2 linked regions of the Lacibacter sp. H407 genome follow. The protein of the gene in region 2 interacts with the protein of the main gene of each other region in a pairwise test. Links are inferred from orthologs where the notes say so. Each region holds a gene or a part of one and is shown on either strand. Other genes may lie near its edges. The genes, in order: ruvC and ruvA.

What was found.
Region 1: the proteins of ruvA (region 2) and ruvC interact in binary tests that used the Escherichia coli proteins (3 or more experiments, as listed by UniProt). The link is inferred for Lacibacter sp. H407 from one-to-one orthologs.

The regions. Positions count from the first base shown.
Region 1 is NZ_JBBKTU010000001.1:454,490-460,965, reverse strand. The notes cover bases 2,429-5,385. They hold ruvC (crossover junction endodeoxyribonuclease RuvC), read right to left. Parts: upstream 4,211-5,385; coding sequence 3,647-4,210; downstream 2,429-3,646. Other genes in these bases: WG989_RS01955 (DUF3108 domain-containing protein), read left to right, coding at 5,231-5,385; WG989_RS01960 (lysylphosphatidylglycerol synthase domain-containing protein), read left to right, coding at 4,329-5,234; WG989_RS01970 (hypothetical protein), read left to right, coding at 2,736-3,125; WG989_RS01975 (HIT family protein), read left to right, coding at 2,429-2,739. In the rest of the region: WG989_RS01995 (NAD(P)-dependent oxidoreductase), read left to right, coding at 1-556; WG989_RS01990 (DUF2911 domain-containing protein), read right to left, coding at 557-1,111; WG989_RS01985 (VF530 family protein), read left to right, coding at 1,216-1,425; transcription elongation factor GreA, read left to right, coding at 1,683-2,153; more of WG989_RS01975, read left to right, coding at 2,272-2,428; more of WG989_RS01955, read left to right, coding at 5,386-6,034; WG989_RS01950 (MBL fold metallo-hydrolase), read right to left, coding at 6,116-6,476.
Region 2 is NZ_JBBKTU010000001.1:2,225,430-2,231,855, reverse strand. The notes cover bases 2,120-5,026. They hold ruvA (Holliday junction branch migration protein RuvA), read right to left. Parts: upstream 3,912-5,026; coding sequence 3,327-3,911; downstream 2,120-3,326. Other genes in these bases: WG989_RS09640 (beta-ketoacyl-ACP synthase III), read left to right, coding at 4,118-5,026; sov (T9SS outer membrane translocon Sov/SprA), read right to left, coding at 2,120-3,265. Also shown: more of sov, read right to left, coding at 1-2,119; more of WG989_RS09640, read left to right, coding at 5,027-5,125; WG989_RS09635 (hypothetical protein), read left to right, coding at 5,246-5,911; WG989_RS09630 (DinB family protein), read right to left, coding at 6,084-6,426. UniProt on the Escherichia coli protein: The RuvA-RuvB-RuvC complex processes Holliday junction (HJ) DNA during genetic recombination and DNA repair.

The sequences.
Region 1 (6,476 bases), 1.8 Mb from region 2 along the record:
GCAACTCAAATGGCTGCGTGATGAAAATCGTGGGGTAGAACTCAATGGAAAAACAGTTGGAATCATTGGCTTTGGACATACCGGCCGGGCGTTTGCAAAAAAACTCCGTGGCTTTGATGTAACCATTTTGGCGCATGATAAATACCAATATGAATTTGGGGGCGAACAGGTAAAAGAAGCATCGCTTGAACAAGTGTTGCGGTATAGTGATGTGATCAGTATGCATTTACCGCTTACCAATGAAACCTATCATTATGCAGATACTTCGTTTTTTGAAGCAGCGCTGCAACGTCCGTTCTTTTTAAATACGTCCCGTGGTAAAGTGCATGGCAAAGCGGCCATCATCGATGCCTTACAAAGAGGATTGATCGCAGGAGCAGGATTGGATGTATTGGAAAATGAAAAGCTCACTACATATACAGAAATGGAGCAACAGCAATTCAACTGGCTGGCTTCGCAACCGAATGTAATATTAACACCACATATTGCCGGCTATACACACGAAGCATTTTTTAAAATGAGTAAAGTGCTGGCCGATAAGCTGGGGCTGCAATGATCAGTTGCTAACGGTAACGGGTACTTCAATTTTAAGTTTGTCCCAGCCAACGATGATCTTTCCTTTTTCAATAAAATACTGTAAACGTTCCAGCGGGTTTGATAATGTTATCGGTTTCACTTTAAAACGGATGATGTCATCTTTCGCATCATAATCATCAGTCAAATGCTGCTCATGATTTTTGTTGAGAATAAAGGTCCATTCGTTTTTCGACGGAATCGTGAAAATGGCATAGGTGCCGGCCGGAATGGTTTTGTTGCCGATACGAAATGCTTTATCAATTTGAATATTGGTAGCTGCATGAGCACCGGTAACCCATACTTCATCCAGCGGCACCACACCTCCCCAGATAATGCGGCCCCGCACACCCGGTGAGTAATAGTTGATACGTACATTGGCTGAACCGATTTTTCCAACAGCAGCTGATCGGATACTTTTTTTAGTGGTATCTTTTTTTGCGTTGGGGTTATAGTTGATACCGGCCGGCTTTTTATCCTGTGCTGATACTGTAATGCATGAAGAAATGAATAGAACCACGACAAGCAGATATTTCATGTACACGAGTTTGGTCAAAAATAGGCGATTCATTCATTGCAACAGTGAATAAAAGCAAATGGTTTCTCTTTGCTGAAAACACCGTTTTCATTTAACTTGGTTCCATGAATCAATCAAATGATCCGCTGCACGGCAAAACATTGGAAATGATCGTCACAAAACTGGTAGATCATTTTGGCTGGGAAGAGCTGGGGCAGTTGATCCGCATCAATTGTTTTACCAGTAATCCAAGTATCAAATCAAGTTTAACCTTTCTGCGCAAAACGCCATGGGCCAGGAAGAAAGTAGAGGAATTGTATTTGTCGATCATATAAAAGCGATCCGCATCCTTTTTAAAAATGGCGATTGCATCGAAATGCCCACAAATTAATTTTCATCAGCATTATCTCATCCGGCGCTTAATATAATCGATACAGTCTGTGGTCATACGGGCGGTTTTTTTACGTAAATAAACAAAGGCTGTTGGTTTCAAAAAAAAGGCTATTTTTGTTATTCAATAAAACATGCAACGCTTCAGCACAACTGAGGCGTTGTTATTTTTTTTGTATAACCGTAAACTCAAGGAGGATTTATGAGTGTCAATTATGTAACCAAAGAAACACTGGAGCGATTACAGGCCGAACTTCAGCATATGCGTGGAGTGGAACGTCCTGCTGCATCAAGAGCCATCGCCGAAGCAAGAGAAAAAGGTGATTTGAAAGAAAATGCAGAATACGATGCGGCCAAAGAAGCGCAGGGAATGCTGGAAGCAAAGATCAACCAATTGGAAAATGTGCTGGCCAACGCCCGTGTGTTGGATGAAACAACGATTGATACAAGCCGTGTTGCCATATTAACCAAAGTAACCATTACCAACCTGGCTACAAAAAAGAAGCTTACGTACCAGATCGTAAGTGAACAGGAAGCTGATCTGAAAGCCGGAAAAATTTCTGTTTCTTCTCCTATTGGAAAAGGATTGCTGGGAAAAGAAATTGGCGATGTGGCTGAAGTACAGGTGCCGGCAGGTGTTGTAAAATTTAAGATCGAAGATATTACGGTGTAAAGCTGCTGCGGGCTTTGAGCTTTGCGTGTTAATTTGAAAGCTTTGTAATGTGAGTATGTAAGTTGTTGTTAGCGAGTGGCAAGAAGCGAAGGGCGGATTTTGTACTAACTTTAATTTCATGAAAAAGGGAGCATTATTACAACGTGTCTTCTTTTATCTTCGTTCAAAATTGTTTGGCGGCATGAGTATTTTTTCAAAGATCATTGCGGGCGAAATACCATCTTACAAGATCGCAGAGAGCGATCGTTTTTTTGCATTTCTTGATATATTTCCTTTAGCTGAAGGTCATACGCTCGTTGTTCCCAAAAAGGAAACTGATAAAATTTTTGATGTAGATGATGCAGATCTGGCGGAGTTGTTGTTGTTTGCAAAACCAATTGCCAAAGCTATTGAAGCATCATTTCCATGCGATCGGGTGGGCATTGCTGCCATTGGGTTGGAAGTGCCGCATGCACATTTGCATCTTGTACCCATCAACAGTGCCGATGATCTGAATTTTACACGTGCAAAATTGAAATTAACCGAAGAGCAGATGAAAGCTGCTCAACAAAAAATACTGGACCATTTAAACCAACAGCAAGCATGAGTCAGCTCCACGATCAATACGGTTATAAACGGAAACGTGCCAAAAAAAGCCCACGACCTCAATTGATCACCATTCTCTGTGTGTTGTTATTTGCATGGGGCTTGTGGGAAATTGTGTATTCATTTACCGGCAACACTGCATTAAATAAAAGCGGGGTTGATACATTATATCCTGCAGTAAATGCGTTGATGATGGTGTTTTCGTTTGTTGCATTAAGTGGCACATGGAGCATGGAAAAATGGGGGCCGATCAGTTTTGTTATTGTAGTTACATTGAAATTATTGGTAGATCTGTTGTTTGGGCATTTCAACTGGATGTATGCATTGGGTTATATCCCGGCAGTGATCTTTTTACTATCGCTCAAAAAGATGCGGGTTACTGATTGATGGTTCCTGTTTAATAAACTGAAAAAATCTAACTTGTCAGCCAGATACCTGTTCCTGCTTTTTGTTTCCGTTATATGCTTTTCTTTGAGCAGTTTGTCTCAATCGTATTTATTGAGATCAAAACGAAATGTTGAAAAACAATTCAAAAAATATACTGCCGTTAATAAGGTCAGATCGTTTGTATATGCTACCGATTCTACGTTGCGTCTTTCGCTTCAGGATACTGCTTTCAATAAAATGGACCTTACCTGCTACTTTGATACAAGAGGAAAGTGTTATAAACAAACAAGAACAACAGATTGTGATGCTTGTTTCGAAAAGTATTTTTCAGAAATAAGAAATACGAAAATGTACAAATGGAAGAAGTTAAACGACTCTCTTTATTTGTCGAATACATTTTGGCAAACCGCTCTCATGGTTGATCCGTCTATCCCTTTTGCATTCACGCTGATTCATAAATATTATGAGAGGAAAAAACATGCATTATTGTATCAGCAAGCGAAGTAATAATGTGGCAAGGTCTATTTTTTTATTCTACCCGGATTTTGTTTCAAAAAATCATCCCAGCCTTTTAGTTTACCAGTAGATTTTAATACGGTGCCGGATGTTTGAAAATGATGGCACAAAGCAACAGACAATGCGTCGGTTGCATCAAAGTATTTTGGTTTGGCTTTGAACTGCAGATAGTGTTGCAGCATTTTCCAAACCTGTTCTTTGTCGGCATTGCCATTCCCGGTAACAGCCTGTTTTACTTTTTTGGGTGAGTATTCTGTAACCGATAAACCCGCACTCATAGCAGTTGCAATAGCAACACCTTGCGCTCTTCCGAGTTTGAGCATACTCTGTACATTTTTTCCAAAAAAGGGGGCTTCAATTGCAAAATCGGTTGGGTGATGGGTTTCAATTACTTCTTTTACTTTTTCATGAATGAGTTGCAGACGGATGTACACATCTTTATGTTTGGTCAACTTCAATACATCCATCTCGATCAAATGCAATTGATTTTGTTTAATACCGATGAGTCCGTAACCCATGATCACAGTTCCCGGATCGATCCCCAGAATGATTTTCGAAAAACTTTGCAAGGAGCAGGTTATTTTTGAACAAAATAAACTGAATCTGAGCAGGAATCTCAAAATCTTTATCAATTACTTTCTGGGGCCCGTACTTTTTGTGTGGATTAGCATCTCCTTATACAACCAAGTGAAGCTTCAACCCGACTTACCTCTTGCATGGCAGCAAATGAAAAATGCGTTTACCGGCAGCGATAGCTGGAAACTATGGCTGGCCATTGCACTGATGCCTGTAAACTGGGGTTTGGAAACATATAAATGGTATTTTCTTGTCAACAGGTTTGTGCCATTATCGTTTCAAAAAGCATTTGAGTCGGTGTTAAGTGGATTGTCGTTAGCGGTAAATACGCCCAATCGCATTGGAGAGTATGGAGGGCGGGTACTTTATTTGCCGGCGAATTTCCGGATGCAGGGAATAGCGTTAACCCTCGTGAGCAGTGTGGGTCAATTGCTGGTAACATTGATCTGTGGATGGATCGCATTGCAATTGCTGCAGCCGCAGTTATATAAGGTGCAACTGGGAGGAACACATTTTTCAGGAGTTTTGTTACGGGTGTTTGGTTTTTCGGTCTTGTTTTTTACAGCCATCACTGCTTTGTTCTTTTTCAGAATGCAATTGTTGGCGAGAATGTTGCAATGGATCCCGTGGCTAAAAGAAAAGTTATCATTTACCAGCGTGTTGCAAGGCTTATCGAACAAGACGTATCTTGCGATCCTGTTTTATTCGTTTTTACGATTCTTGGTTTTTGCATTACAGTACTTATTAATATGGCAGGCGCTGCAGGTTGAACTGCCTTTGTGGGAAGGATTCTGGAGCATTGCATTGATCTTTTTAGTAATGGCTATAGTACCGGGGTTTGCCATTGCAGATGTGGGAATAAGGGGTGCGGTGGCATTGAGTATTGTAAGTGTGTTCAGTGCAAACAGTGTGGCTATCCTTGCAGGTACAGCAGGCATTTGGCTACTCAACCTCGTACTACCGGCATTGATTGGGAGTTTGTTGTTGTTGACGATTAAATTATTTAAAGAACGATGAAGATCATTACGGCCTTCTTAACCTTGTTGCTTGTATCATTTACACCTGCTTCTACACAAACGGGTGATGAATTCTGTGGTGGTATCCGCAACTCAGCATGGCAAACCGGTGAATCGATCAAATACAATGTGTATTATACGCTTGCCGGAGTTTATGTAAATGGCGGTGAAGCGAATTTTAATATTAACCTTGAACGATATAATGGAAAACCGGTGTACCATATTATCGGTGATGGAAAAACAAATTCGTTCTTTGATGGTTTGTTTAAAGTAAGGGATAAGTACGAGAGTTTTATTGACACAAATACATTGCAACCCTACAAGTTCATCCGGAATATTTTAGAAGGTGATTTTAAAAAATTTGAAACAGTTACATTTAACCAGGGAGCTAATACTGCAACCTCGCAGGGTGGTACGTTTAAAACACCGGAATGTGTACAGGATGTATTGAGTGCAATTTATTATTCACGGAATATTGATTTTAATAAATACAAACCGAACGACCGTATTCCCTTCAATATGTTTATTGATGATAAGACCTATGGTTTATATATACGTTACCTCGGAAAGGAAACCATCAAAACAAAATACGGACGTTTCAACGCCATCAAGTTTAAACCATTGTTGATAGAAGGAACAATTTTTAAAGGAGGCGAAAAAATGACGGTATGGGTTACTGATGATGCCAACCGTATTCCTGTTCGAATTGAAAGCCCTATATCAGTTGGCAGTGTAAAAGTAGATATGATGGGCTATCGCAATACACGTCATAAAATGACGGCATTGATCAGTACACGATAATGAGTGGTTAGTTGTGAGTCTTCAGCGTGAGTCGAAGGACGGCATAGTCAATCGAGCGTAGTCGAGAGTGACAGCTTTAAATTACAACTCATCCAACCGAAACGCATCTTTCATCCGCACACCTTTTTCTGTTTGTTGTAAGCTGCAACATTCAATGTGCGGATCATGCTCGAAGAATAAGATGTAATCATTCTCCGCAGCTTCGGCTAAGAATTCTTTCTTTTCATTTAATGTTTGCAAAGGTCTTGTATCATACGCCATTACATAGGGAATAGGTAAATGTGCAGCCGAGGGTAACAGATCTGCCATGTACACAATTGTTTTTCCTTTGTATTGGATCTGCGGCAACATCATACTTTCTGTATGTCCGCTCACATAACGGATATCAATACCTGCAGCAAATGATGAAGAAGGTAGCTGATGAAACTTTTTTTCACCCGGT
Region 2 (6,426 bases):
AATTAAACACCCGTGCTTCCGCACTATCTGATCTCCCATCTAAACCAACATCCTGTTGCGGACGCTCTTCAACAATATTACTGAACGCCTGTGCGATCTGGATCGGGTTACGTGGTACACGAGCCCAGTTACTTTCATCTTCACGTGCAGGAGTTTGTGTGGTGCTTAATCCGTTTTCATAAAAACGGCGGCCATCCTTTAAAATATCTTCAGAAATATTGCCAAGGTTGAAATACATCTGTCCGCCCGTACTCACAGGGTTGAGTATGAACGGATCCTGTACCCACATTTCAATAAACTCGATATTGTTTGTTTCAAAATCAATTTGATCGATGGCACGCATAATACCACCCCATCTGTTCCGTGGATTTAACAAATTTCCATTTGCAGGATTGATGCTTCCGTTCGCTGCATCAAAATTATAAGGACCACGTTGTGTTGGATAAAAAGCCATGTCGAATGTGATCAACTGGTTCTGTCCGAGATCGGGCGTTACCTGCGGAAATATTTCCTGACGATTTACAAAACGAACACGTGGATCAGACAGCTCTGCAATGTTATCGCCCAACGGATTGTTTGGATCACGACGTTGCTGTAATACCGGTTCAATATTATACCATGCAAGTTTTGCTCTGTTATAACCATATTGCAGATCATCGGTCAACTTCGCCTCCGGAAATAATTCAACGCCAAAACGATCTCTTGCTTCAAATGGTGTTGATGCCAACGACCATGCAATAAATGGAAAGCGCAGATCGATCCCATTTCTCGTTCCTTCAAAATCATCAATATAAATTAAACCACCGCCACCTTTTTCAGGACGGATCTGTTTTGCTGTACTTGGAATAATTTGTGCCGCTTCACCATATACATTGATGTTTGATGTTTGTCTTGTAGAATAGAATGGCAATCCATCCAGCCACTTGGTCATTCGTTTCCAATCGCTGCGGTAATTGATATCAGCACCGATCATGGTGTTACGAATAGGATCGTCACCGTAATTCATTTTTGTAAAGAAGGGACGCTCGCCCAACTTCATCACCGCTGCACCAATGTTCAGTTGTTTGGTTTGCTTTTCAAATGCTTTATAATCCAAACGCAACGCCATAAAGTTGCGGTTCTGCATACCGAATGTTGCATTGTTTTCAAACCCAACATTGATCGGCACACCTGAATTAACAATGGCCTGGTTAATAATTTTTACAGTACCTAAATTATAATCAACTGTGTAATCAACATTTTCACGCAACACTTGTCCGCCTGCAGAAACGGTAACAGAACCTTGCGGTACATTGAAGGCACCCAGCGGAATATCGCCACCGCCTCCAGCACTACGGGAAGCCCCTCTAAAAATATATCGATTCAATTGTGGCGATTGCTGTGCCACCCATTTGATTGAATCGTAAAGCGGATAGAATAAATATTTCTGACGTAGTTCAACAGAGTCGACTCCTCGGAAAATATATTCAAGGTCTTTCCCGAATGGTTCAAGCAACGGAAAAATAACACGACTCATTTGCGAGTTAACCGTAAAGCCTTCTATATAATCAAACACGCCATCGGGCTGTGGATCATTTTGATTGTTCAGTCGATCCAGATTCACCAATTCAATTATTGGTCGTCCTTTTTCTTCGCCTTCAGGAATATATCTTTTTTCACCACCACCCGGTTCCTGGTAAAGAATATTCAATTTGAAATCACGACGCTCCAATTGACCAAAGCCAACAGAGTACACATTCTTCATCATCAAATCCCAGATCGGTAACGACGGACGTTGTGAAGTTGCTTTCAGCATTTTCAAGAACAACACCTTCTGTGTACCGCTGTTGCCGGCTGTTGTATCGGGTGTTACATCATTTGAAAATTCACCTACCTGATAAATTTTTCCGTTTACAGCGTATTGAAATGCAATACCCAATACTTCGTCGGGCTGCAAGGTTGTATTGAGTGAAAGAAAACCAATTTGCGGATTGAAATAATATTCTTCAGGTCGTAGCTTACGGGCAAACGTGCGTTCGAAATCCTGCACAGCCGTTAAACCAAAACTGCTTAAGCGATTTGTTACCAAGGCAGCATCTCTTGTTGCCGGATCGTTTGCCAACCGTTGATACAGATCGTTCGCATCGTTGTACGGAAGAGGTGCCGTCGTAAGTGAAAAAACGTTCGGATTAAATGGTTCGCTTTCGCCAAGGTCCATCAATGCTACCACATTCCTGTTTTCGGTGGTAGAACCTGTACGGTTGGTAACCCACACTTCCACCCGCATGATCTGCACCGGCGTAATCACAGCCGGGATATTTTTCATGCTCGTGTTGTAATTCTTCTTAAAATACTGAGCTAGTAAGAAGTGGCGGTTTTCTTCGTATTCATCCGCCTTTACATTAAACTGTTGTAAACCGGAGCCACCAGCCAACTGCATCTGCTGGCGATTGGAATTTTGATTGGCCACTACAGCCGTTACATACAACTTGCCAAACTGCAATTCTGTTTTCAAACCAAATAAGGCAGAAGCACCGGGCATCAATGTTCCTTTTGCCGGGAAAGCGATATTACCCGCCTCGATCCGTTTGATGATGGCATCGGTATTACCAACATAATCCAGCTTGAGTTGATTTTCAAATTGGAAATTGGCAAGGGTATTATACGTTACGGGGAAATTCAGTTTGTCGCCGATCTTGGCATTCAAACCAAAATTGGCATTCATGTCAAAATCAAAACCACCATTTTTTCTTGCACGTTCGGGTAAGGTTGGGTTCTTAATATTTTGGCCGAGGTAGCCGGCAGTTAGTGTTACATCACCCTGCGGACGTATCTCCACTTTTGGAATACCGCTGTTGCTGAATAGGCGGTTGAAAAAGCTCGGACGCACCTGCAGCTTTGGATCTAATATTTTTCGGTTAAGATTTAAAGTTGTGTTGAGCCGGCGTTGAAAATAATCCCGTTCGTTCTGGCGGTTTTTGTACGCCACCATTTCATCGAAGGTGAGGTAGCTTGGTTTGCGGAACCAGCTACGGCCGATCTTTTCGTAGATGTAATATCTTTTTGTAACCGGATCGTACGCAATGGAATCTTTGATACTCGATGGCCGATGCAGATCAAATGTATTGCGATTGGGTTCTGTAAACGCATCGCCTCTGCGATCGGTTAATGGAAAACGTAAACTGTCTTTTCCGGGGATTGTATCACGAGCCGGTGTTTGAAATGCAGGAATACCACCATAACTCACCGTTGAGGAAAGGGTTATTACAATGGTCAGAAGGGCCACGATGGCGGATATGGTGCGTTGCATCCGGGTCAAAGTCTCAAAGCAAAGATTAAGTTGTTGGTTAAAGACACTTCAATGCCGCCTTAATCAGCTCTTGCACTTCAACAAATTCCGTATTTGTTTGCCGGGCTTTTTTTATGGCCGATTCGGCTGCATTTCGGGCTATGCCCAAAGCAGTCATAGCAGTTAACGCATCTTGTTCTAAAGTATTGTGAGTCAGTGCAGAAATATTCGCATCAATTGGCGACTTCGAAAGCTTGTCCCGCAGCTCTAAAACAATTCGCTGCGCCGTCTTTTTTCCAATCCCTTTTACGCTTTCCAATAAACCCTCATTTCCTGAAAGAATAGCTCGTACTACCTCTTCGGCCTGCAACGACGAAAGCATGATCCGTGCGGTGGAAGCACCAACCCCACTTACACTGAGCAGGTGAAGAAATACTTCTTTTTCGGAGCGTTCATAAAAACCGTAGAGAATATGAGCGTCTTCACGCACCAACAAATGGGTAAATAATGTTCCTTCCTGCAGGTTCTGGATCTTGGAATAGGTGTTCAAACTCACCTGTACTTCATAGCCGACACCATGTACATCAATGTGAACAACAGTTGGGGTTTTGAGGGTAAATGCTCCTTTGAGATATGCAAACATGGAACGAAAATAGAGTTTTTTACAAAGGATTGAGCAAAGGGTTGCCAACCTTTCGCTAACCGCACAAGTCTTCGTCACCCCGTACAAAGGTTAGCAACCCTACCGCTTCAACCTTAAACCATCTGCCTTCAACCCTGCGCTGCAAGTCTTATATTTGCACCCTGTCAAGCGGGCCTTTACCCGCTCCCTTTAAATACAAAGTATAAATGAGTAACAAAATCACTGCAGCCATTACGGCTGTTGCCGGATGGGTTCCTGAAGACCGGCTTACCAATTTTGATCTGGAGAAGATGGTTGATACCAACGACGAATGGATCCGCACACGTACCGGTATTTCTGAACGGAGAATTTTAAAAGGCGAAGGACTTGCTACTTCCGACATGATCGTCCCCGCTGTGCTTGATCTCTGCAAAAAACGTGGCATCGAACCATCAGAAATTGATTGCATGATCGTTGGAACGGTTACGCCTGATATGGTGTTTCCTTCCACTGCGAATGTGGTGTGCGATAAGATCGGTGCCGTGAATGCATGGGGTTTTGATTTGAGTGCTGCCTGCAGCGGATTTCTTTTTTCACTCACGACGGGCGCATCATATATCGAAAGTGGCCGCTATAAAAAAGTAGTAGTGGTTGGTGCAGATAAAATGAGTGCCATTATTGATTATACCGATCGCAACACTTGCGTGATCTTTGGCGATGGTGCTGCCTGTGTGTTGTTGGAACCCAATGAAGAAGGTTTTGGTGTACAAGACAGCATTTTAAAAAGCGACGGAGCCGGCAGAAATTTCCTGAACATGAAAGCTGGTGGCAGTCTTCGTCCCGCAAGTATGGAAACAGTTGCCAACCGGGAACATTTTGCTTACCAGGAAGGACAAACGGTTTTCAAGTTTGCAGTAAAAGGCATGGCCGATGTGAGTGCTGAATTATTAGAGCGCAACAATTTAACAGGTGAAGATATTGCATGGCTGGTACCACACCAGGCCAACCTCCGCATCATTGATGCAACAGCCAACCGCATGGGTTTGCCAAAAGAAAAAGTAATGATCAACATTGAAAAGTTTGGCAATACCACTGCCGGCACGATTCCTCTTTGTTTGTGGGAATGGGAACCGCAATTAAAGAAAGGCGATAACATTGTGCTGGCTGCATTTGGCGGCGGGTTTACTTGGGGCGCTACGTGGATCAAGTGGGCGTATGATGGAAAACAAAATTAGAATTGAAAAATATAGAAGAAAAGCGGTTGTGAAAGCAACCGTTTTTTTGTTTAATTTTTGATTTATGATATTGGTTATTCTTCAAGAAAAAGGCAAATTAGATAACATTAAGTTTTCTACATGAAATATTCTTATATAATTTTAATCTTGGCGCTATTCGCATCAAATACTTTTAGTCAGGTGAGAAACATAAAAACTGATACTTTTTATTTATCACAAGACCTGATGTTTTCGAGACTTCTTCTCTGTAGCGACTCTACCTTTTTCATTGTGACTGGCGGTTGCGTTGACGCTGGCATCTCAAAAGGCAAATGGATTAGAACTGCCAACAAGATTCTATTAAATGGAGTTTCTGAATGTGAGACTGAATTAAAGACAACTATAACTACACAGTTATTTAAAGAAGATAGTTTAGTCACTTTTACTTTCGTTGACATACTAAATCAAAAATTCGCAAACTACGCCGTAGTATTTTTTGATTCAAGCTTCAAGGAGACTAGGCTTTATACCGATATAAATGGAATTATTAAAACCAAACGAGGGGAATATGTTGCATTTTATACACAGAATGAAGAACAAAACGTAAATATTGGCGACGCAATTAATGACAAAATTCATTACTTGTGGAATAAATTGACCAGATATACGATAATGCTAAATTATCCAACTAGTGTTTTGACAGACAGGGGAATCACTGAAATTTACCAGTTTGGTAAAAGAGAATTCACTGTAAAAGGAATGGAGCTAATTGATAAGAAAAACAAACTCATCTATAAGTCTAATTAGCTTCGACAATCTCATTTTAGTATAATTATTCTCATGCCATTTCGACCTTTTTCATCTAATTAACAACATTTCTCTCAATCGTACCTACGGCACGAGAGCCCCTAATTACTATCTTTCTACCAATCAATTGTTCCTACGGAACATAGCGAATTAAAATTTGTTCTTCGAGACTTCAGACACGTGTACGATACCAATGAATAAAATCTGTTGCAGGAATTTCAGTAACACCTAACTCCCGCATCATCGTTACCAGTTGTCCACGGTGATAAGTACCATGATTGAACAAGTGATGTGTTACCTGCCACACTGCTGAACGGAACGAATCACCTTTCAGATTTTTATAATAAAATTCACGTTGCAGATTTTCTTCTGTGGTGCTGGTTATAAACCTTTCCCACTCTCCTGCCTGTTGCAGTAAGCCATTCACCGCTTCTTTCATGGTTGGATTAAATTGTTTGCTGGGTATCACCATTTGCTGATGCCCTTCCATTCGCTGCCACCAAATGCTTTCTGCA